2 regions of the Ancylobacter sp. IITR112 genome follow, and region 1 is predicted to be linked to the other one. Evidence: predicted binding sites of a transcription regulator. Region 1 holds the regulator's gene; the other holds the start of a gene.

What was found. Region 1 encodes PhoB, which activates phosphate uptake and scavenging genes when phosphate is short. Its sites were predicted from a motif close to TGTCATNNANCTGTCAT; they were not measured.
Region 2: the regulator PhoB is predicted to act here: its motif matches at 4,823-4,839, upstream of AAC979_RS09970 (esterase-like activity of phytase family protein).

Annotation. Positions count from the first base shown of each region.
Region 1 covers NZ_JBGCUS010000001.1:4,054,515-4,064,489, reverse strand. The annotation lists gene AAC979_RS19325 (HAD-IC family P-type ATPase) at 1-1,133, opposite strand, end outside; gene AAC979_RS19320 (ActR/PrrA/RegA family redox response regulator transcription factor) at 1,233-1,796, opposite strand; gene AAC979_RS19315 (ActS/PrrB/RegB family redox-sensitive histidine kinase) at 1,913-3,289, opposite strand; gene AAC979_RS19310 (polyhydroxyalkanoate depolymerase) at 3,481-4,836, shown strand; gene AAC979_RS19305 (bifunctional transcriptional activator/DNA repair enzyme AdaA) at 4,904-6,001, shown strand; gene phoB (phosphate regulon transcriptional regulator PhoB) at 6,039-6,740, opposite strand; gene phoU (phosphate signaling complex protein PhoU) at 6,775-7,488, opposite strand; gene pstB (phosphate ABC transporter ATP-binding protein PstB) at 7,514-8,335, opposite strand; gene pstA (phosphate ABC transporter permease PstA) at 8,344-9,177, opposite strand; gene pstC (phosphate ABC transporter permease subunit PstC) at 9,191-9,975, opposite strand, start outside.
Region 2 covers NZ_JBGCUS010000001.1:2,045,187-2,055,161, reverse strand. The annotation lists gene AAC979_RS09990 (ATP-binding protein) at 1-1,219, shown strand, start outside; gene AAC979_RS09985 (TRAP transporter large permease subunit) at 1,289-2,617, opposite strand; gene AAC979_RS09980 (TRAP transporter small permease subunit) at 2,617-3,246, opposite strand; gene AAC979_RS09975 (TRAP transporter substrate-binding protein) at 3,420-4,559, opposite strand; gene AAC979_RS09970 (esterase-like activity of phytase family protein) at 4,901-7,117, shown strand; gene AAC979_RS09965 (helix-turn-helix domain-containing protein) at 7,359-7,979, opposite strand; gene AAC979_RS09960 (threonine/serine dehydratase) at 8,116-9,099, shown strand; gene AAC979_RS09955 (glycosyltransferase family 4 protein) at 9,103-9,975, opposite strand, start outside.

The sequences.
Region 1 (9,975 bases):
CAGCCGAGCGCGCCGGCCGGGTCATAGCCGATGCCGGAAACGGCGATCTCCGGCTGGCCGGGCCTTGCGACCACCAGCCGGCGCGCCGTCATCTCGTTGCGGGTCAGCGTGCCGGTCTTGTCGGAGCAGATCACCGAGGTCGCCCCCAGCGTCTCCACTGCCGGCAACTGGCGAATGACGGCGTGCTGGCGGGCCATGCGCCGCACGCCGATGGCCAGCGTGATGGTGATGACCGCCGGCAGCCCTTCCGGCACCGCCCCCACCGCCAGTGCCACCACGGCGATGAGCGCTTCGCTCCAGCCATAGCCGCGCACCGCGACGGCGAACAGGAACAGCGCCGCCGCGCTGGCGATGGCCAGCCAGGTGAAGCGGCGCGCGAAGGCGTCCACCTGCCGCAGCAGCGGCGTCGCCAGCGGCTCGACCTCGGCGATCAGCCGGCCGATGCGGCCGATCTGGGTATGGGGTCCGGTGGAGACGACGATGCCGGCCCCCTGCCCGGCGGCGATGGTGGTGCCGGAAAAGGCCATGGAATGCCGGTCGCCGAGCGGGGCCTCCGGCGGCGCCGGCGCCTCGTTCTTCACCGCCGCCACCGATTCGCCGGTGAGGATCGCCTCGTCGATCAGCATGCCGCGCGCCCGGATGAGCCGCGTATCGGCCGGCACCCGGTCGCCGGCCTCCAGCAGCACGAGATCGCCGGGAACGAGATCGCGGGCATGGACGCGCTGCCGCCCGCCGGCGCGCAGTACATGGGCATGCGGGGAAATCATGTTGCGGATCGCCCGCAGCGCCTGCTCGGCCTTGCCTTCCTGGATGAAGCCGACCAGCGCGTTGACCAGCACCACAGCGACGATCACCCCGGCATCGACATAATGGCCGAGCACCAGCGCCGCGCTCGCCCCGGCCAGCAGGAAATAGATCAGCGCATTGTTGAACTGGGCGAGAAAGCGCAGCAGCGGCGGACGGCCGGGCGGCTCGGGCAGCGCGTTCGGCCCATGCGCCTTGAGCCGGGCCTGCGCCTCTTCCGGCGTCAGCCCGGTGCTGGTGACACCGAGCCGGCCGGCCACCTCCTCATGGGGAAGCGCATGCCACTCGGCGGCGGGCGGGGCGGACGGGCGGGACGCGGCATCGTTCATCGGTCGGGGGCGCTCGCTGACGTTGCGTGAACCTGAACCTAGAAGCCCGCCCTCCCCCGGCCTAGCGGAGTTTTGCGTAGAGCGCCGCGACGGCCCGCGTCAGCGCGGCGCGCGTTTGGCGAGGATGCGCTGGAGCGTGCGGCGGTGCATGGACAGGCGCCGGGCGGTTTCCGAGACATTGCGGCCGCACAGCTCATAGACGCGCTGAATATGCTCCCAGCGCACCCGGTCGGCCGACATCGGGTTTTCCGGTAGCTGGGGCTTGTAGTCGCCCTGCGCGTTGAGGGCGGCGCAGATGTCGTCGGCATCGGCCGGCTTGGCGAGATAGTCGACGGCGCCGATCTTCACCGCGTTCACGGCAGTGGCGATGTTGCCATAGCCGGTGAGGATGATGCCGCGCGCTTCCGGCCGGCGGCGCTTCAGGGCGGAAATCACGTCGAGGCCGTTGCCGTCGCCGAGGCGCATGTCGACCACGGCATAGGCGGGCGCGCTGCCTTCGACGCTGGCGAGCCCATCGGCCACGGTCTCGGCCGTGGTCACCATGAAGCCGCGGGTTTCCATCGCCCGCGCGAGGCGCTGCAGAAACGGCCGGTCGTCATCGACGATGAGCAGCGTGCGGTCCTGCGGTTCCATGGCGGTATCGAGCATCTCAACGCTTTCCATTGTGCCGGCTGCGGCCTCGCCCCGGCGGGCGGGCCCGCGCGGCGATGCGTCGCCAATTCGACTTTTGATCAAGCTTATACCCCATGGGCAGCGAGATCAAAATGTCGCAACCCCTTCTACGGCCGTGCGGCCACGCCGGTGTCGCTCTCCGCTTCACGATCACCTGATATGTCGATCAGCCCGCGCGGCCAGCGCACGCCGACAGAGGCGCCATGCGCCGGCGGGGGGCGGTTGACGAAGGTGAGCGCGGCGCCGGTGCGCTCCAGCAGCGTCTTGGCGATGAACACCCCGAGGCCGAGGCCGTTCTGGTCCTCGCCTTCCGATTCCGCGCCGCGCTTCCAGCGGTTGCGCCCCCGGCTGGTGACATAGGGCGCGCCGATGCTGTCCAGCAGCTCGATGGGAAAGCCCGGCCCGTCATCGGTGACGGAGATCGTCACCTCCTCCTCGCTCCAGCTGGCAACGATGTTGACGCGGCTTTCGGCGAAATCGACGGCATTCTCGACGATGTTGCCGAGGCCGTAGAGCAGGCCGGGATTGCGGGCGATGATCGGCTCGCCCGGGGCGCCATTGGGCAGGGTGACGGCGATGGTGATGCCGAAATTGCGGTGCGGCGCCACCACATCCTCCAGCAGATGTGAGATCGGCATGCGGTCGAAAGGCGCCTCGCCGGAATCCAGCGTGGTGAGCCGGCGCAGAATGGCGCGGCAGCGCTCGGCCTGCTCGCTCACCAGCTTGACGTCCTCGCTCAGCGGACTGTCGGGCGGCAGCGAACGTGCCAGTTCCTTCGCCACCACGGTGATGGTGGCGAGCGGCGTGCCGAGTTCATGCGCCGCCGCCGCCGCCAGTCCGTCAAGCGCGGAGAGGTGCTGCTCGCGCGCCAGCACCAGCTCGGTGGCTGCCAATGCCTCGGACAGCTCGCGCGTTTCCTCCGCCACCCGCCAGGCATGCACACCCATGAAGGCGATGGCGATGGCGAGCGCCAGCCAGATGCCGACGAGATAGAGCGTCGGCAGTTCCGGCACCTCGCCGAGCGCGCTGCTCGCCGCCCAGGGCAGCGGCATGTGCCAGAAGCCGACCAGCGCCGCGCACAGTGCCGCCAGCACGCCGAGCAGAATGGTGGTGCGCGGCGACAGCGCCGTCGCCGAGATCAGCACGGGGGCGAGAAACAGCAGCGCGAAGGGGTTGGACAGCCCGCCGGTGAGGAACAGCAGGGCGCCGAGCTGCAGGATATCATAGGCCAGCAGCCATGCCGCCTCCACATCCGACAGCCGCCGCGCGCCGGGATTGCGCAGGCGAAGCGCCAGATTGAGCCAGGCGGACAGCGCCACCACGGCAAGGCTCGCGCCGATGGGCAGCGAGAATCCCAGCAGCCACTGCACCACCACGATAGCCACGGTCTGGCCGGAAATCGCCAGCCAGCGCAGGCGGATGAGCGTATCCAGCCGCAGCCCGAAAAAGCGCTCGCCAATGGGATGATCGAGGGAAAGCGACATGAAACGGCCCCTGCGCGCACCGTTCGCGGACGGGCGCGGCCCTCTATAGCCTTTCGTGAAGCTGTCATGCGAGGGTGGAGTCGCGTTGACGCGGGCGTGAAAGAGCCTATTTATGCTGCAATGCACAAGAACGGCCAGCGAGGACCGATCACGGGGACGGTACCAAAGCGGCGCGGACGACGGAGGACAGCATGGCGATCGGCGTTTTCGGCGATATGCCCGATGCGACGGAAGCGGTAGCCTCGCCCGAGGCGACGCTGGAGGTGGCCTCGGCCCTGACACGGCCGATGTACTGGATGTTCGAACTCGGCCATGCCGCGCTCGACCCGCTGCGGGTCATGGCCGATGCCGGGCGGCTGTTCTACCGCAACCCGGCCAACCCGCTGAGCCATACCGGCTTCGGCAAGACCATGTCGGCCTCGCTGGAAATGTTCGAGCGGACGACGCGGCGCTATGGCAAGCCGGAATGGGGCATTGACGAGGTTAGCGTCGGCGGCGTCAGCGTGCCGGTCGAGATCGAGACCGTGTGGGAGCGGCCCTTCTGCAAGCTGCTGCACTTCCGCCGCGACTTCGCGCAGAAGCCGCGCCGGCCGCAGCCGCGCATGGTGATCGTCGCACCGCTGTCGGGCCATTACGCGACGCTGCTGCGCGGCACGGTGCAGACCCTGCTGACCAATCACGATGTCTACATCACCGACTGGGTGGACGCGCGCAACGTGCCGGTGTCGGAGGGGCCGTTCAGCCTCGACGACTATATCGACTACGTCATCGACATCTTCCACCATCTCGGTGGCGGGGTGCATGCGCTCGCGGTCTGCCAGCCGGCCGTGCCGGTGCTCGCCGCCGTGGCGCGGATGGAAGAGATGGGCGACCCCGACGTGCCGGCTTCCATGGTGCTGATGGGCGGGCCGATCGACACGCGCGAAAGCCCGACGGCGGTGAACCATTTCGCGGAAGAGCGCGGCATCGAGTGGTTCCAGCGCAATGTCATCACCACCGTGCCCTGGCCCAATGCCGGGGTGATGCGGCAGGTCTATCCCGGCTTTCTCCAGTTGCACGGCTTCATGGCGATGAATCTGGAGCGCCATCTGAAAGCCCATGCCGACATGTTCGGCCACCTCGTCAAGGGCGACGGCGATTCCGCCGCCAAGCACCGCGAGTTCTACGACGAATATCTCTCGGTCATGGATTTGCCGGCGGAATATTACCTGCAGACGCTGCAGACCGTGTTCATCGACCATGCGCTGCCGCGCGGGCTGATGACCCATCGCGGCGCCAGGGTCGATCCGTCGAAGATCCGCAATGTCGCGCTGCTCACCGTCGAGGGCGAGAATGACGACATTTCCGGCATCGGCCAGACGCGGGCGGCGCAAACCCTGTGCTCCGGGCTCGCCGACGACATGAAGGCGCATTACCTGCAGCCGACCGTGGGCCATTACGGCGTGTTCAACGGCTCGCGCTTCCGCGCCGAAATCGCCCCGCGCATCTCCGACTTTGTGCTCTCGCATAACTGGCCGAAGAAGGGGCACAACCAGCCGGAAAGTTGAGGGCGCCGGGAAAATAACCGCCCGTTTTCCGGCGGCGCCGGTGCCGGCGCGGTGCTAGCGTCGGGCCATGCCGACCGAAACCCTGCACGACCTGTTCGACCTCACCTTGCCGGACGCCGCCACGCTCTATCAGGCGCTGCTGGCGCGTGACGCGCGCTATGAGGGGCGCGCCTATGTCTGCGTCGCCACGACGGGCATCTTTTGCCGGCTCACCTGCCCGGCGCGCAAGCCGCTGATCGAGAATTGCAGCTTCCGCCCCACCATCGGCGCCTGCATCGAAGCTGGCTTCCGCCCGTGCAAGCGCTGCCATCCGCTGCGGCCCGCCGCTGAGGCGGACCCGATGATCGCGGCGCTGCTCGCCGCGCTCGACGCGCGCCCGGCCTATCGCTTCGGCGAGGACGACATCACCCGCATGGGCTATGACCTCTCCACCGTCCGCCGTGCCTTCAAGCGGCAATTCGGCATGACCTTTCTCGACATGGCCCGGCACCGGCGGCTGCGCGAGGGCTTCGAGACGCTGGCGCTCGGCGGATCGGTCATCGCCGCGCAGCAGGAGGCCGGCTTCCAGTCCGCCAGCGCCTTCCGCGCCGCCTTCGCCCGGCTGATCGGCTGCGCACCGGGCGAGATCGCCGGCGAGGGGCGGCTGCTCGCCGACTGGATCGGCACGCCGCTCGGCGACATGATCGCGATTTCCAGCGCCACCCATCTCCACCTGCTCGAATTCGTTGAGCGGCGCGGCCTGCCGGCGGAGATCACCCGGCTGCGCAAGGGCGCGAAGGGGGAGCTGGGGATCGGCAGCTATGCGCCAACGGAGAGCATCCGCGCCGAACTCGCGGCCTATTTCGCCGGCCGGTCGGCGGAGTTTGCCACGCCTGTCGCGCTCGACGGCAGCGCCTTCACCCGCGCCGTCTGGGCGGAACTGCGGCGCATACCGGCCGGCGCGACGGCGAGCTATGCCGACATCGCCCGCCGGATCGGCGCGCCCTCCGCCATCCGCGCCGTGGCGCGGGCGAACGGCGCCAACCAGCTCGCGCTCATCATCCCCTGCCACCGTGTGCTCGGTACTGACGGCGCCCTCACCGGCTATGGCGGCGGGCTGTGGCGCAAGCAGCGCCTGCTGGAAATCGAGGCGCACTACCGCGCCGCGCCGGCACGCACAGCCTGAGGCGGCGGGCGGTGACCGGCCGGCGGCTCGCCCGCGCTCAGTGCGCGCGGGCGAACATCTCGTTGAAGGAATAGCCGGAGCCGCGCACGGTGCGGATCGGGTCCGGCTGGCGCGGACGGTTGAGCGCCTTGCGCAGCCGGCCGACATGCACATCGACCGTACGCTCGTCGATATAAACGTCCTGCCCCCACACGCCGTCGAGCAACTGCTCGCGCGAATAGACCCGGCCGGGCGACTGCATGAGAAATTCCAGCAGGCGGAATTCCGTCGGGCCGAGATGCAGTTCCCGCCCGGCGCGGTGCACGCGCTTGGTCTCGCGGTCGAGCTCGATGTCGCCGGCCCGCAGCAAGGTGGAGATGTGCTCCGGCTTGGCGCGGCGCAGCAGCGCCCGCACCCGGGCCACCAGCTCGGGGACGGAGAACGGCTTCACCACATAGTCATCCGCACCGGTGGCGAGACCGCGCACGCGCTCGGTCTCCTCGCCGCGGGCGGTGAGCATGAGGATCGGCATCCGCTCGGTTTCCGGCCGGGCGCGCAGGCGGCGGCACAGTTCGATGCCGGAGAGGCCGGGCAGCATCCAGTCGAGGATGAGGAGGTCCGGCACGCTTTCGCGCAGCCTTGTCTCCGCCTCGTCGCCCCGCCCGACATTATCGACCGAATAGCCTTCGGATTCGAGATTGTAGCGGAGCAGGAGGGTGAGGGGCTCCTCATCCTCCACGATCAGTATGTTGGTGGGCATGATGTCGTTCCCGAGCGGTCGCGGGTCGCCGGCGTCAGGCCGGGAACGCGACGCTGGTCAGGCTGCTGGTGTCCTGCTTGGGACGCTCCTCGGTGAGAAGCTGGCCGGTCACAAGATAGTGGATGGTCTCGGCGATGTTGGTCGCGTGGTCGCCGATGCGCTCGATGTTCTTGGCGCAGAACAGCAGATGCGTGCACAGCGAGATGTTGCGCGGATCCTCCATCATATAGGTGAGGAGTTCGCGGAACAGCGAGGTGTAGAGCACATCGACCTCGCCGTCGCGCTGCCAGACTTCCAGCGCCCGCGTCTCGTCGCGGGTGGCATAGGCGTCGAGCACCACTTTGAGCTGTTCGAGCACGATGGTGGACATGTGCTCCACGCCGCGCACCAGCTTCTGCGGGTGGAACTCGCCGGTGAGGGCGAGCACACGCTTGCCGGTGTTCTTGGCGAGGTCGCCAATGCGCTCGAGATCATTGGCGATGCGCATCGCCGCGACGATCTCGCGCAGGTCGCCGGCCAGCGGCTGGCGACGGGCGATGATGAGCACCGCCTTTTCCTCGATCTCGCGCTGCAGCAGGTCGACCGGACCGTCGAGCACGATCACCTTCTGCGCCAGTTCCGTGTCGCGCTTGACCAGCGCCTGCACGGAATCGGCGACGAGGCGCTCGGACTGTCCGCCCATCTCGACGACGCTGCGGCCGAGTTCCTTGAGGTCGGTGTCGAATGACGAGACGATATGTTCGGTCATGGGGCAGGCCTCTCTCGTCGCGGGCTCAACCGAACCGGCCGGTGATGTAGTCGCGGGTGCGGGCTTCGCGCGGGTTGGTGAAAATCTCGTTCGACGCGGCGACCTCGATCAGCTCGCCGAGATAGAAGAACGAGGTGATGTCGGCGCAGCGCGCCGCCTGCTGCATGTTGTGGGTGACGATGACGATGGTGAATTCCTGCTTCAGCTCGTCGATCAGATCTTCGATCTTCGAGGTGGAGATCGGGTCGAGCGCCGAGGTGGGCTCGTCGAGCAGGATCACTTCCGGCCGCACCGCGATGGTGCGGGCGATGCACAGGCGCTGCTGCTGGCCGCCGGACATGCCGAGCGCGGAAGTGTGGAGCCGGTCCTTGGTCTCCTCCCAGATCGCCGCCTTGCGCAGGCACCACTCGACACGCTCGTCCATCTGCGCCTTGGAGAGGCGCTCATGCAGGCGCACGCCGAAGGCGATGTTGTCGTAGATCGACATCGGGAAGGGCGTCGGCTTCTGGAACACCATGCCGATGCGCGAGCGCACCACGGTGGAGTCGAGATCCTTGCTCAGCAGGTCCGCGCCGTCGAACAGGATCTTCCCTTCCGCGCGCTGGCCGGGATAGAGCTGGTACATGCGGTTGAAGATGCGCAGCAGCGTGGACTTGCCGCAGCCCGAGGGCCCGATCATCGCGGTGACGCGCTTTTCCGGGATCTCGAAATTGATGTTCTTCAGCGCGTGGTTGTCGCCGTAGAAGAAGTTCAGCTTCTCGACCTTGAGCTTGGCTTCGGCCGCCGGCGCGGTGGCGCGGTTGACGGCGGAGGCGATGTCGATCGACGTTTCAGGTGCGAAGTTCATGGTCCGTCTCACTTCATCTTCGCCAGGACGAGGCGGGAAAGGATGTTCAGGGTCAGCACCCCGACGGTGATGAGCAGGGCGCCGGCCCAGGCCAGCGCAACCCAGTCCTCGAAGGGGCTGGCCGCATATTGATAGATCGCGATCGGCAGGCTGGCCATGGGCGCATCGAGGCTGACCGACCAGCCATTATTGCCGAGCGAGGTGAACAGCAGCGGCGCGGTCTCGCCGGCGGCGCGGGCAACGGCGAGCAGGATGCCGGTGACGATGCCCGCCCGGGCGGCGCGCCAGGTGACGAAGGTGACGACCTTCCACTGCGGGGCGCCGAGGGCGAAGGCGGCTTCGCGCAGGCCGATGGGGACGAGGTTCAGCATGTCTTCCGTCGTGCGCACCACCACCGGAATGATGATGATCGCCAGGGCGATAGCACCCGCCCAGCCGGAGAAGCCGCCGAAGGGGACGACCAGGAGCTGGTAGACGAACAGGCCGATGAGGATGGACGGGGCCGACAGCAGCACGTCATTGACGAAGCGCACCGCGTTGGCGACCTGGGTTCCGCGGCCGTTCTCGGCGAGGAAGGTGCCGCACATCAGGCCGATGGGAGTGCCGATGATGAGCGCGACGCCGATCTGGATCAGCGAGCCGATGATGGCGTTGAGCAGGCCGCCACCGGCACCGGGCGGCGCGGTGATCTTGGTGAAGACATGCGGCCCGATGGCGGGCAGGCCGCGCGCCACCAGGGTCCACAGGATCCAGGCGAGCAGGATGAGCGAGAGCACGGCGAAGCCGGTGCTGATGGCCTTGACGGTGTAGTCGGTGGCGCGGCGGCGGGCGAGGGATGCCATGTGTGTCTCTCCCTCAGCCCTTGAGCCGGGACCGGACGAGCAGGCGCGAGAGCGCGAGCACGATGAACGAAATCACGAACAGGATGAAGCCCAGTTCCAGCAGCGACTGGAGTTTCAACGAGCCGATGGAGGCTTCGGGGAACTCGTTGGCGATGGTGGAGGCGATGGTGGCGCCGGGGGCGAAGAGCGAGGCGGACATGCGCGTGGCATTGCCGATGACGAAGGTCACCGCCATCGTCTCGCCCAGGGCGCGGCCGAGGCCGAGCATCACCGCGCCGACCATGGCGGTGCGGCCATAGGGCACCGAGACGTTGCGGTAGACCTCATAGGTGGTGGCGCCGACGCCATAGGCGGATTCCTTGATCATCGGCGGCACCGATTCCAGCACCTCGACGAACATGGCGGTGATGAAGGGCAGGATCATGATCGCCATGATCAGGCCGGCGGTGAGCATGCCGGCGCCGAGGGGCGGGCCCTGGAACAGCGCGCCGATCACCGGCAGCGGGCCGAGCCATTCGATCAGCGGCGGCTGAACATAGGCGGCCATCAGCGGCACGATGACGAAGAAGCCCCACATGCCGTAGATGATCGACGGGATCGCGGCGAGAAGCTGGATCGCGACGCCGATCGGCCGGCGCAGCGGGCCGGGGGCGATCTCGGTCAGAAAGAAGGCGATGCCGAAGGACAGCGGCAGGGCGATGATCACGGCGATGACGGCGCTGAAGACGGTGCCGAACACCATCACGCCGGCGCCGAACACTTCGGTCACCGGGTTCCACTGGGTCGACCAGAGGAAGG
Region 2 (9,975 bases), 2.0 Mb from region 1:
GCGCATCGCCGCCCGCATCCGCAAGCACCGCGCCTCTGTCGTGTTCAACCTCGAAGGGCTGGATGCCGACGCGCAGATGCGCTCGGCCGCCGCTTTCCTCAACGGCCTGTTCGACGCCGACCGCGACTACTGGTTTCCCATGCTGGTGGTGGTGGACGAGGCGCAGCTTTTCGCGCCCGCCGGCGGCGGCGAGATTTCCGACGAGGCGCGGCGCGTCTCGCTCTCGGCGATGACCAATCTCATGTGCCGCGGCCGCAAGCGCGGCCTTGCCGGCGTCATCGCCACCCAGCGCCTCGCCAAGCTGGCGAAGAACGTCGCGGCGGAAGCCTCCAACTTCCTGATGGGGCGCACCTTCCTCGACATCGACATGGCGCGCGCCGCCGACCTGCTCGGCATGGAGAAGCGGCAGGCGGAGAGTTTCCGCGATCTCAACACCGGCTCCTTCGTCGCGCTCGGCCCGGCGCTGGCGCGTCGCCCGGTGGCGGTGAAGATCGGCCATGTCGAGACGGCGAGCCGCAATGGGCGCCCCTCGCTGCTGCCGCCGCCGGAACTCGGCACGGCGGAGATCCAGGACCTGATCTTCGACGATCTCGGCACCGAGCCGCTGCCTGCGCCGCCCGCCCGCAGCGAGCCCGCCGCCACCGACGCCATTCTTGAAACGCTGGAGGACGCTCCGCCGCCCGCGCCCGCGCCGGTCGATCCCGAAGCCGCCGCCGCCTTCGCCGCCGAGCGCGAGGCGCTGGTCGAGGAAATCGTGCGCCAGTTCGTTTCCGATCCCGAGGCACCGTTCCGCTCCGCTGCCGCGCTGTACCCGGATTTCCTGGTGCATTGCCGGGTGCGCCGGCTCGGCTCCAAGGTGCCGGACCTCGCCGATTTCACCCGCCGGCTCGCCATCGCCCGCGCCGGGCTGGAATCCCGCAACGGCGACGAGGGCTGGGCGCGGGCTGTGGATCAGGCGGCGGGCCTGCCGGAGGAGATGCAGGGCGTGTTCCTGCTGCTGGCGCGCGCCGGCATGGAAGGCGCGCCCTCGCCGGCGGACGAGGCGCTGGCGAAGGCCTATGGCAGCCGGTCGCCCTCGCGCGGGCGCTGGCTGCTCACCTATATGGAAGAGCGCGGCCATCTCGTCTGCGAGGCGGATTTTCGCGGCCGGCGGGTGGTGCGATTCCCCGCGCTGGGCTGGAAAACCGCGCCGGGCGATCCGCGCGCCCCGGCGGCCTGAGAACGTTAAGGCCGGCGGACATGAAAACGGGCCCTTGCGGGCCCGTTTGCTTTTGTTGGGTCGCGGCCGTCACCCACCATAGAGATAATTGGGTAGCCAGAGCGCGAAGTTCGGGAAGGTATAGAGCAGCACCATCGCGAAGACGACGATGAAGATGAACGGCATGACGCCGGAGAATATCTCCTCGATGCTGACGCTCTTGGGTGCCACGCCTTTCAGGTAGAACGGCGCCATGGCCACAGGCGGCGACAGGAACGAGGTTTGCAGGTTCAGCGCCACCAGCACCCCGAAGAAGATCGGGTCGATGCCGAAATGGTCGAGCAGCGGCAGGAAGATGGGCAGGAAGATCACGATGATCTCCGTCCATTCCAGCGGCCAGCCCAGCACGAAGATGATGACCTGGGTGAGGATCAGGAAGCCGATCGGCCCGATGTCCAGCCCCATGATGAACTCTTCCACCAGGCGCTGGCCGCCGAGCAGCGCGAACACGGCGGAGAACACCGCCGAGCCAACGAACAGCCAGCACACCATGGCCGAGGCGCGGGCGGTGAGGAACACCGAATCCTTCAGCTTCTCCAGGCTGAAGGTGCGGTAGGCCAGCGCCAGCAGGATGGCGCCGAAGGCGCCGACCGCCGCCGCCTCCGACGGCGTGGCCAGGCCGAAGATGATGCAGCCGAGCACGGTGATGATCAGCGCCACCAGCGGCAGGAACGAGGTCAGCAGCGCCCAGATGATCGTCGCCACCGGGACGTTGCGCTCCGATTCCGGCAGTTTCGGCGCCAGAGACGGGTTCAGCATCGCCCGGATGATGACATAGCCGATATACATCGCCGCCAGGGTGATGCCGGGAATGAAGGCGGCGGCATAGAGCTTCACCACCGACACGCCGGCCGTGGCGCCATAGAGAATGAGCATGACGCTGGGCGGGATGAGGATGCCGAGGCAGCCGCCGGCGCAGACCACGCCCGAGGCGATCTTGGTGTCGTAGCCGGCGCGCAGCATGGCCGGGAAGGCCAGCAGCCCCATCAGCGTCACCACCGCGCCGACAATGCCGGTCGCGGTGGCGAACAGGGCGCAGGTGATGAGCGTCGCCACGGCAAGCGAGCCGGGAATCCAGCCAGCGGCGAGCTGGATGGCGCGGAACAGCCGGTCAAGAATGTTCGCCCGCTCGATCACATAGCCCATGAACAGGAACAGCGGGATGGAGATGAGCACGTCGTTCGCCATCACCGAATAGGTGCGCTGGACAAAGAGCTGGAAGATGCCGTCGCCGATGGAGAGGTAGCCGAAGGCGACACCGAGGGCCATCAACGTGAAGGCGATCGGGAAGCCGAGCATCAGCAGGATGAGAAACAGCACCAGCATCAGCATGCCGAGCGCGGGATCGGAGAGAAACATCACAGGGACCCCCGCGTGGTGGATTCGCGCTCGGTGGCGTTGAGCAGGGCTTCCTCGGCTTCCGCCTTGGCCGCCGCCTCGTCGAGAATGACCTTTTCCAGTTCCTCGACATCGTGCAGGCGCTGCGGCCATTCACCGTCGCGGATGCAGATGCCGCAGCGCACCACCTCGACGATGCCCTGCAACAGCATCATCACCCCGGTAATGGGGATCAGCGCCTTGAACGGCCAGATCACCGGTCCTTCCGGGCTGAAGGAGGAGTGCTCGTTCAGCAGATAGGACAGGTAGAAATAGCCCCAGCCCGAATAGATCAGCGCCAGGATGCCGGGGAAGTAGAACAGGAAGTACAGGGTGAGGTCGCTCTTGGCCTGGGTGCGCGGCGACCATTTGCGATAGATGAAATCGCCGCGCACATGGCCGTTGCGCGAGAGCGTGTAGGCGCCGGCCATCATGAACAGCGCGCCATAGAGCATCAGGCTGACATCATACGCCCAGGTGGTGGGGTCGCGCAGCACGTAGCGGCAGAACACCTCGTAGCAGATCGCCGCCATCAGGATGACGATGCACCAGGCGAACAGCTTGCCGATGAAGGCGTTCAGCCGATCGACGCCGAGTAGGATGGATTGCATGGGGGGCCTCTTGTGGCACGTCGTCGGGTGGCGCGGTCCGTGCGGGTGGCCGCGCAGGCGCGCGGCATCGTCCCGCCACGCGGCGCTCGACAGCACGATTTGGGCGGATAGCGGCAGCTACCGAAACCAAAAGCCCCTCTCCGTTGCCGGAGAGGGGCGCACGCGACCGCAGATCAGGCCGACTTGAAGAAGTGGTCGTAGGCGAATTTGGAATCCGGCTCATATTCCAGCCGGAAGCCGACAATGCGCTTGGCCCATTCCTTCTGGCTGTCGACCACCTTCTTGAACACCGGATCGGCCGACAGGTTGGCGATCACCACGTCCCAGGCCTTGAGCTGGGCTTCCAGCACCGCCTTGGGCGTCGGCAGCACCTTGACGCCGCGCGCCTTGATGGCTTCGAGGTCCTTGGAATAGCGGTCCTGCGCCTTCCACATCATGGTGGAGGAGGTGGCGTCGGAGGCGCCGCGCAGAATTTCCTGCACGTCGTTCGGCAGGCTGTCGAACTTGGTCTTGTTGAACAGGATCTCGAAGCATTCGAGCGCCTGGTGATAGCTGCCGAGCATGTAGACCTTGGCCACGTCCGGGAAGCCGAGGATGAGGTCGGAGGAGGGGTTGTTGAACTCCGCGCCGTCGAGCAGGCCGCGGTCGATCGCCGGCACGATTTCGCCGCCGGGGACGATCGTCACCGCTGCGCCGAACTCCTTGAACAGGTCGGCGCCGAGGCCCACCGTGCGGTATTTCATGCCCTTCATGTCGTCGGCGCTGGTGATCTCCTTCTTGAACCAGCCCAGCGGCTGGCTGGGCATCGGCCCGGTCAGCATGCCGACGACATTCAGCTTCAGCGTGTTCTGCACCAGATCGTCATAGAGTTCCTGGCCGCCGCCGAAGCGGACCCAGCCGAGCAGTTCGTCCGCGTCCCAGCCAAAGGCCGGCGCGGTGCCGAACAGCGAGAACGCCTTGCTCTTGCCGTACCAATAGGCGGCGACGCCGTGGCCGCCGTCGAGAATGCCGGAGGATACCGCGTCCAGCATCTGGAACGCCGGGACAACCGAGCCGGCCGGCAGGATTTCAAGCTCGACGCGCCCGCCGGTCATGGCGTTGACGCGCTTCACATAGTCGCCGGCGAATTCGTGGAAAATGTCCTTGTTCGGCCAGGTGGACTGGAATTTCAGCTTGATCGGCGCCTGTGCGTGCACGGCCGGGGCGGCGATGGTGGCGCCGGCGGCGACCGCCGCGGCGGTGGTGATGAAGCGGCGACGGCTGGTGCGGACATCCGGACGCGCGTCCGTGATCTTCCCTGACGTTTCGGTCATGGGCGGTACCTCCTCTGGCGTTTCCTCGCGGGTCGACCCCGCCGGGCGGCGCTTCGGCGCCTTGTCCCGATGCGACAAGGAGACGATGCCGCAAGACCGAGTGCAAGCCCTAATTCATGATTTTTACTGTAATCCTTTCGTCCGAAAGTCGAATACACGCCCGCTGACGCAAAGGCCGATGCCGGGTGTTGCGGTTTCGCTGCCGCACGGCGCCTGGCTACCGCAGCGGCGTGTCTGTGCCGCCGCTGCTGGTGCCGGCGCTTCGTCATCCCTTTGTCATGGGGAGGCGTTTGAACCGCAGCAGCGCGGGCCGACCCGCCCGTATCCGATCGGAGACCCTCATGCGCCCGATGCTTCTCGCCACTGCCTCCGCCGCGGTGCTCGCCCTCGTCGCCCTGACCGCCCCCGTGCTCGCGGCCGAGGCGCCGTTCAACCGGATCGCCACCTTCAACGTGGTGGACAATCTGCCGACGGGCGTCGACCCGACCAAGTCGACCGCGGCCGAGATCATCACCTATACCGAGGATGGCAACACGCTGATCTATAGCGACAGCCCCGGCCAGCGCATCGGTTTCATCGACATTACCGATCCGGCGGCGCCGAAGGCGGCCGGCGTGGTCGCGCTCGACGGCGAGCCCACCACGACTGTCGTGATCGGCTCCAAGGCCTATGTCGGCGTCAACACCTCCGAATCGAAGTCCAAGCCCTCGGGCCATCTCGCGGTGGTGGACCTCGCCACCCGCAAGGTCGAAGACAAGATCGACCTCGGCGGCCAGCCGGATTCGATCACCAAGAGCCCGGACGGCAGCTACCTCGCCATCGCCATCGAAAACGAGCGCGACGAGGACATCAATGACGGCGCGCTGCCGCAGCTTCCGGCCGGCAACCTCACCACCTTCGAGGTGAAGGATGGCCGCGTCGTTGACGCCTCCAAGAAGGTGATCGACCTCACCGGTCTCGCGGCGATCGCGCCCGAGGACCCGGAGCCGGAATATGTCGACATCAATTCCCGCAACGAGGTCGTGGTCACGCTGCAGGAAAACAACCACATCGTCGTGGTCGACCTGCCCACCGGCAAGATCCTCTCGCATTTCTCCGCCGGCACGGTGGACCTCGACAAGATCGACACCAAGAAGGACGGGGTGATCGACCTCTCCGGCTCGATGAAGGCGGTGCCGCGCGAACCCGACACCGTGCAGTGGATCGACGATGAGCGCTTCGTCATCGCCAATGAAGGCGACTGGAAGGGCGGCACGCGCGGCTTCTCCATCTTCGACAAGACCGGCAAGCTGCTGTTCGAGAGCGGCACGGCGCCCGAGCACATGGCGGTGCGCCTCGGCCATTATCCCGAGAAGCGCAACAAGAAGGGCATCGAGATGGAGGGCGCGGAAGTCGCGACCTTCGGCGATGACCGCCTGATCTTCGTCGCCTCCGAGCGCGGCTCGCTGGTCTTCGTCTATCGCGACAAGGGCCCCGGCGCGGCGCCGGAATTCCTGCAGGTGCTGCCCGGCGGCATCGGGCCGGAAGGGCTGGTGGCGCTGCCCAAGCGCGACCTGTTCGTCACCGCCGCCGAAACCGACAACCGCGAGGATGGCGGCATCGGCTCGGTCGTCACGCTCTATCAGCGCCAGCCCGGCGCCACGGCCGCCTATCCCACCCTGCTCTCGGTCGACGGCCCGGACGGCCTGCCGATCTGGTGGTCGGCACTCTCGGGCTTCGCTGCCGATGCCAAGGAGCCGGGCAAGCTCTATGCCGTGACCGACAGCGCCTATGCGCAGGCGCGCATCCTCACCGTGGACGCCAATGCTAAGCCGGCGAAGATCACCGCCGCGACAGTTGTGACCAAGGACGGCGCCCCGGCCAAGGGGCTCGACCTCGAAGGCATTGCGGTGCGTCCCGAAGGCGGCTTCTGGATCGTCTCCGAGGGCAACCCGGAGAAGAAGGAGAAGGCGACGCAGAATCTGCTGCTGCGTGTCGGCGCGGATGGCGCCATCGCGGAGGAGATCGCGCTCCCCGAGGCGGTGGCGGCGCAGGCCGGCCGCTTCGGCTTCGAGGGCGTCGCGGTGGTCGGCACCGGCGCCGACGAGACGGTGTGGATCGCCGTGCAGCGCGAGTGGAAGGACGATCCGAAGGGCTTCACCAAGCTCATCGCCTACAAGCCGGCCGACAAGAGCTGGGGCGTCGTGCGCTACCCGCTCGACAAGGCCGCCAAGGGCTGGGTCGGCCTGTCCGAACTGACCCCCTACAAGGACGGGCTGATCGTCATCGAGCGCGACAACCAGATCGGCGCCGATGCGGCGATCAAGAAGCTCGCCTTTGTCTCGCTCAAGGATGTGAAGCCGGTGGCGCTCGGCGCCGAGGCGACCCCGCCGGTGCTGGTCAAGAGCGAGGTCAAGGACCTGCTGCCGCTGCTCAAGGCGCCGAACGGCTATGTGCTCGACAAGGTCGAGAGCTTCGCCATCGACGTTGACGGCAATGGCTTCATCGTCACCGACAATGACGGCGTCGACGGCTCGTCGGGCGAAACCCAGTTCATCTCGCTGGGCAAGATGAACTGATCGTCGGGGAAGAGCGCAACCTCTCCGTTACCCCCGTTCGAAGGCCCCAGCTCAAGGGCCCCTGATCTCCCAAAGGCCCCTGATCTCCCAGGGGCCCTCATCCCCGGGCTTGACCCGGGAGGGCAGCCTGCCACTCGTGCGAGGTCGCAAGGCGGGGTGCCCGGGTAAAGCCCGGCCTTGGGATAACGGGTCTGGAAAGTTCAGAAACGGGCGCCTCGGGCGCCCGTTTGCGTTCCGCCGCTCAATCCAGCACGGCGGCCTTGAGCAGGCAGACCATGGTGGCGTGGGCGGGTTCCGTGGTGAGGTTGCGGATGACGTGGCGGCGGTCGCAGCGATAGCGCAGCGTCTCGCCGGCGCGGGCGGTCTCGGTCACATCACCGCATTCCACCTGCAATTCGCCGGACAGCACCGACAGGCATTCCACCGAGCCGCGCTGGTGGCCGTCGGAGATCAGCTCGCCGCCCGGCCCGGCGACGAAATCGAACCATTGCAGCCATTCCACCGTCTTGATCCAGCCGGTGATGGTGAGCCGGCACTTGCCGTCCTCCGACACCAGGATCGGCGTGTCGGCGCGGGTGAGGTGCTCGACAAAGGGCTCGTCATCGGTCGCGGCCATGAAACGGTCGATCGACATGTCGAGCGCCTGCGACAGCCGCCAGACGGTGGCGAGCGTCGGGTTGGTCTCGTTGCGCTCGATCTGGCTGATGATCGACTTGGCGACGCCGGATTGTTCGGAAAGCTCCGACAGCGAGAGATTATAGGCCTTGCGCAGGCGCTGGATGGTGCGGCCAAGCTGGCCGGTGATCGCCTGCGCCCCGGCGTCCATGTCGCCCCGATCGAGACTGCGCGTTCGGCCCGACATGCCTGCTCCCGTTTCGCTTGTGCGAGATGTATGTAGGTCGGCCCGGCGGGCGGGCGCAAGCGGGCGCGAAAAACGCGGCGGATCAGGCGGGAAAACACATGCGCGCCGGGCCCCTCGGCAGTAAGCTGCGCCCATGATGCACAGCCCTCTTCCCCGTTATGACGATGTCGTCTCCGCCGCCGAACGCCTCGCCGGCGTCGCGGTGCGCACGCCGCTCCTCTCCAGCCCGCGGCTCGATGCCCTGACCGGCGGACGGGTCTTCCTCAAGCCGGAGGTGCTGCAGCGCACCGGCTCGTTCAAGTTCCGCGGTGCCTATAACCGCATCTCCCGCATTCCCGAAGGCGAGCGCGCCGGCGGGGTGGTCGCCTGTTCCTCCGGCAATCACGCGCAGGGCGTGGCGGCGGCGGCGACGCTGATGGGCATGTCTTCCGTCATCGTCATGCCGAAGGACGCGCCGGCGATGAAGAAGGCGCGCACCATCGCCTTTGGCGGCGAGGTGGTGGAGTATGACCGCGAGACCGACGACCGCGACGCCATCGCCGGCGAGATCGCGCGGGCGCGGGGGGCGGTGTTCGTGCCGCCCTATGATGATTTCCACATCATCGCCGGTCAGGGCACGGTGGGGCTGGAAATCGCCGAAGACCTCGCCGCGCGCGGCCTCGCCCCCGATCTGGTGCTGGCCAATGCCTCCGGCGGCGGGCTCGTCTCCGGCATCGCACTGGCGGTGAAGCACCATTTCCCCGAGGTGCAGGTGATGACCGCCGAGCCGGCCGGTTTCGACGATCACGCCCGCTCCTTCCGTTCCGGCGGGCGCGAGCGAAACAATCAGGCGACCGGCTCGTTCTGCGACGCGCTGCTGGCGGCGACGCCGGGGCGGCTGACCTTCGAGATTTCCTCGCGGCTCGTCGGCGCCGGCGTGTCCGCCACCGACGAGGAAGTGGCGCGGGCGGTGGCCTTCGCCTTCGAGGAGTTCAAGCTGGTGGTGGAGCCCGGCGGGGCGGTGACGCTCGCCGCCGTGCTGGCGGGCCGCGTGGACCTCAAGGACAAGCTCGCCGTACTGGTGCTGTCGGGCGGCAATGTGGACGCGGCCACCTTCGCCCGCTGCCTCGCGGCCGCCTGAGCCTCAGCCCGCAGCGCGGCGGGCCAGCGCGTGGGCGTGGGCGGCCTCGATATTGTTGAGGAACTGCTCGGTGCAGGCGCGCCAGGAAAAGCGCAGCGCATAGGCGCGCGCCGCCGCGCGGTCGAGCGCGAGAGCGTCCAGCGCCGCGCGCCGCAGATCGTCGGAGAGCACGCCGACCGGCGGGCTGCCATCGGTGCCCGCCTCGCCGATCACATCCCTCGGCCCGGTGACGGGGAAGGCGGCGACGGGCAGGCCGCTCGCCAGCGCTTCCAGCAGCACGATGCCGAACGTGTCGGTGAGGCTGGGGAAGACAAAGACATCCGCCGCCGCATAGATGCGGGCGAGCGCTTCACCTTCCCGCAGCCCGAGAAAATGCACGCCGGGGTGCCGCGTCTGCAACTCGGCGCGGGCCGGGCCGTCGCCGACCACCACTTTCGAGCCGGGCAGGTCGAGGTCGAGGAAGGCGGAGATGTTCTTCTCCACCGCCACCCGGCCGACCGAGAGGAAGATCGGGCGGGGCAGGGCGGCAATGAGCGCGTCCATCTCCGCTTCCGGGCGCGGGCGGAACAGCTCGGCATCGACCCCGCGCGACCAGCGCAGGATGTTGCGGAAGCCGCGCCCGCGCAGCTCCGCCTCCAGCGTCGGGGTAGAGACCATGATGCCGGCGCCGGCATTGTGGAAGCGCCGCAGCCAGGCATAGGACAGCACTTCCGGCACCGGCGCGCGGGCGGAAAGATATTCGGGAAAGCGCGTGTGGTAGCTGGTGGTGAAGGTCTGCCCGCGGCTGAGGCAGGCGCGGCGCGCCATGATGCCGATTGGCCCTTCGGTGGCGATGTGGACATAGTCGGCGCCGATCTCGTCCATCCGCCGACGCAC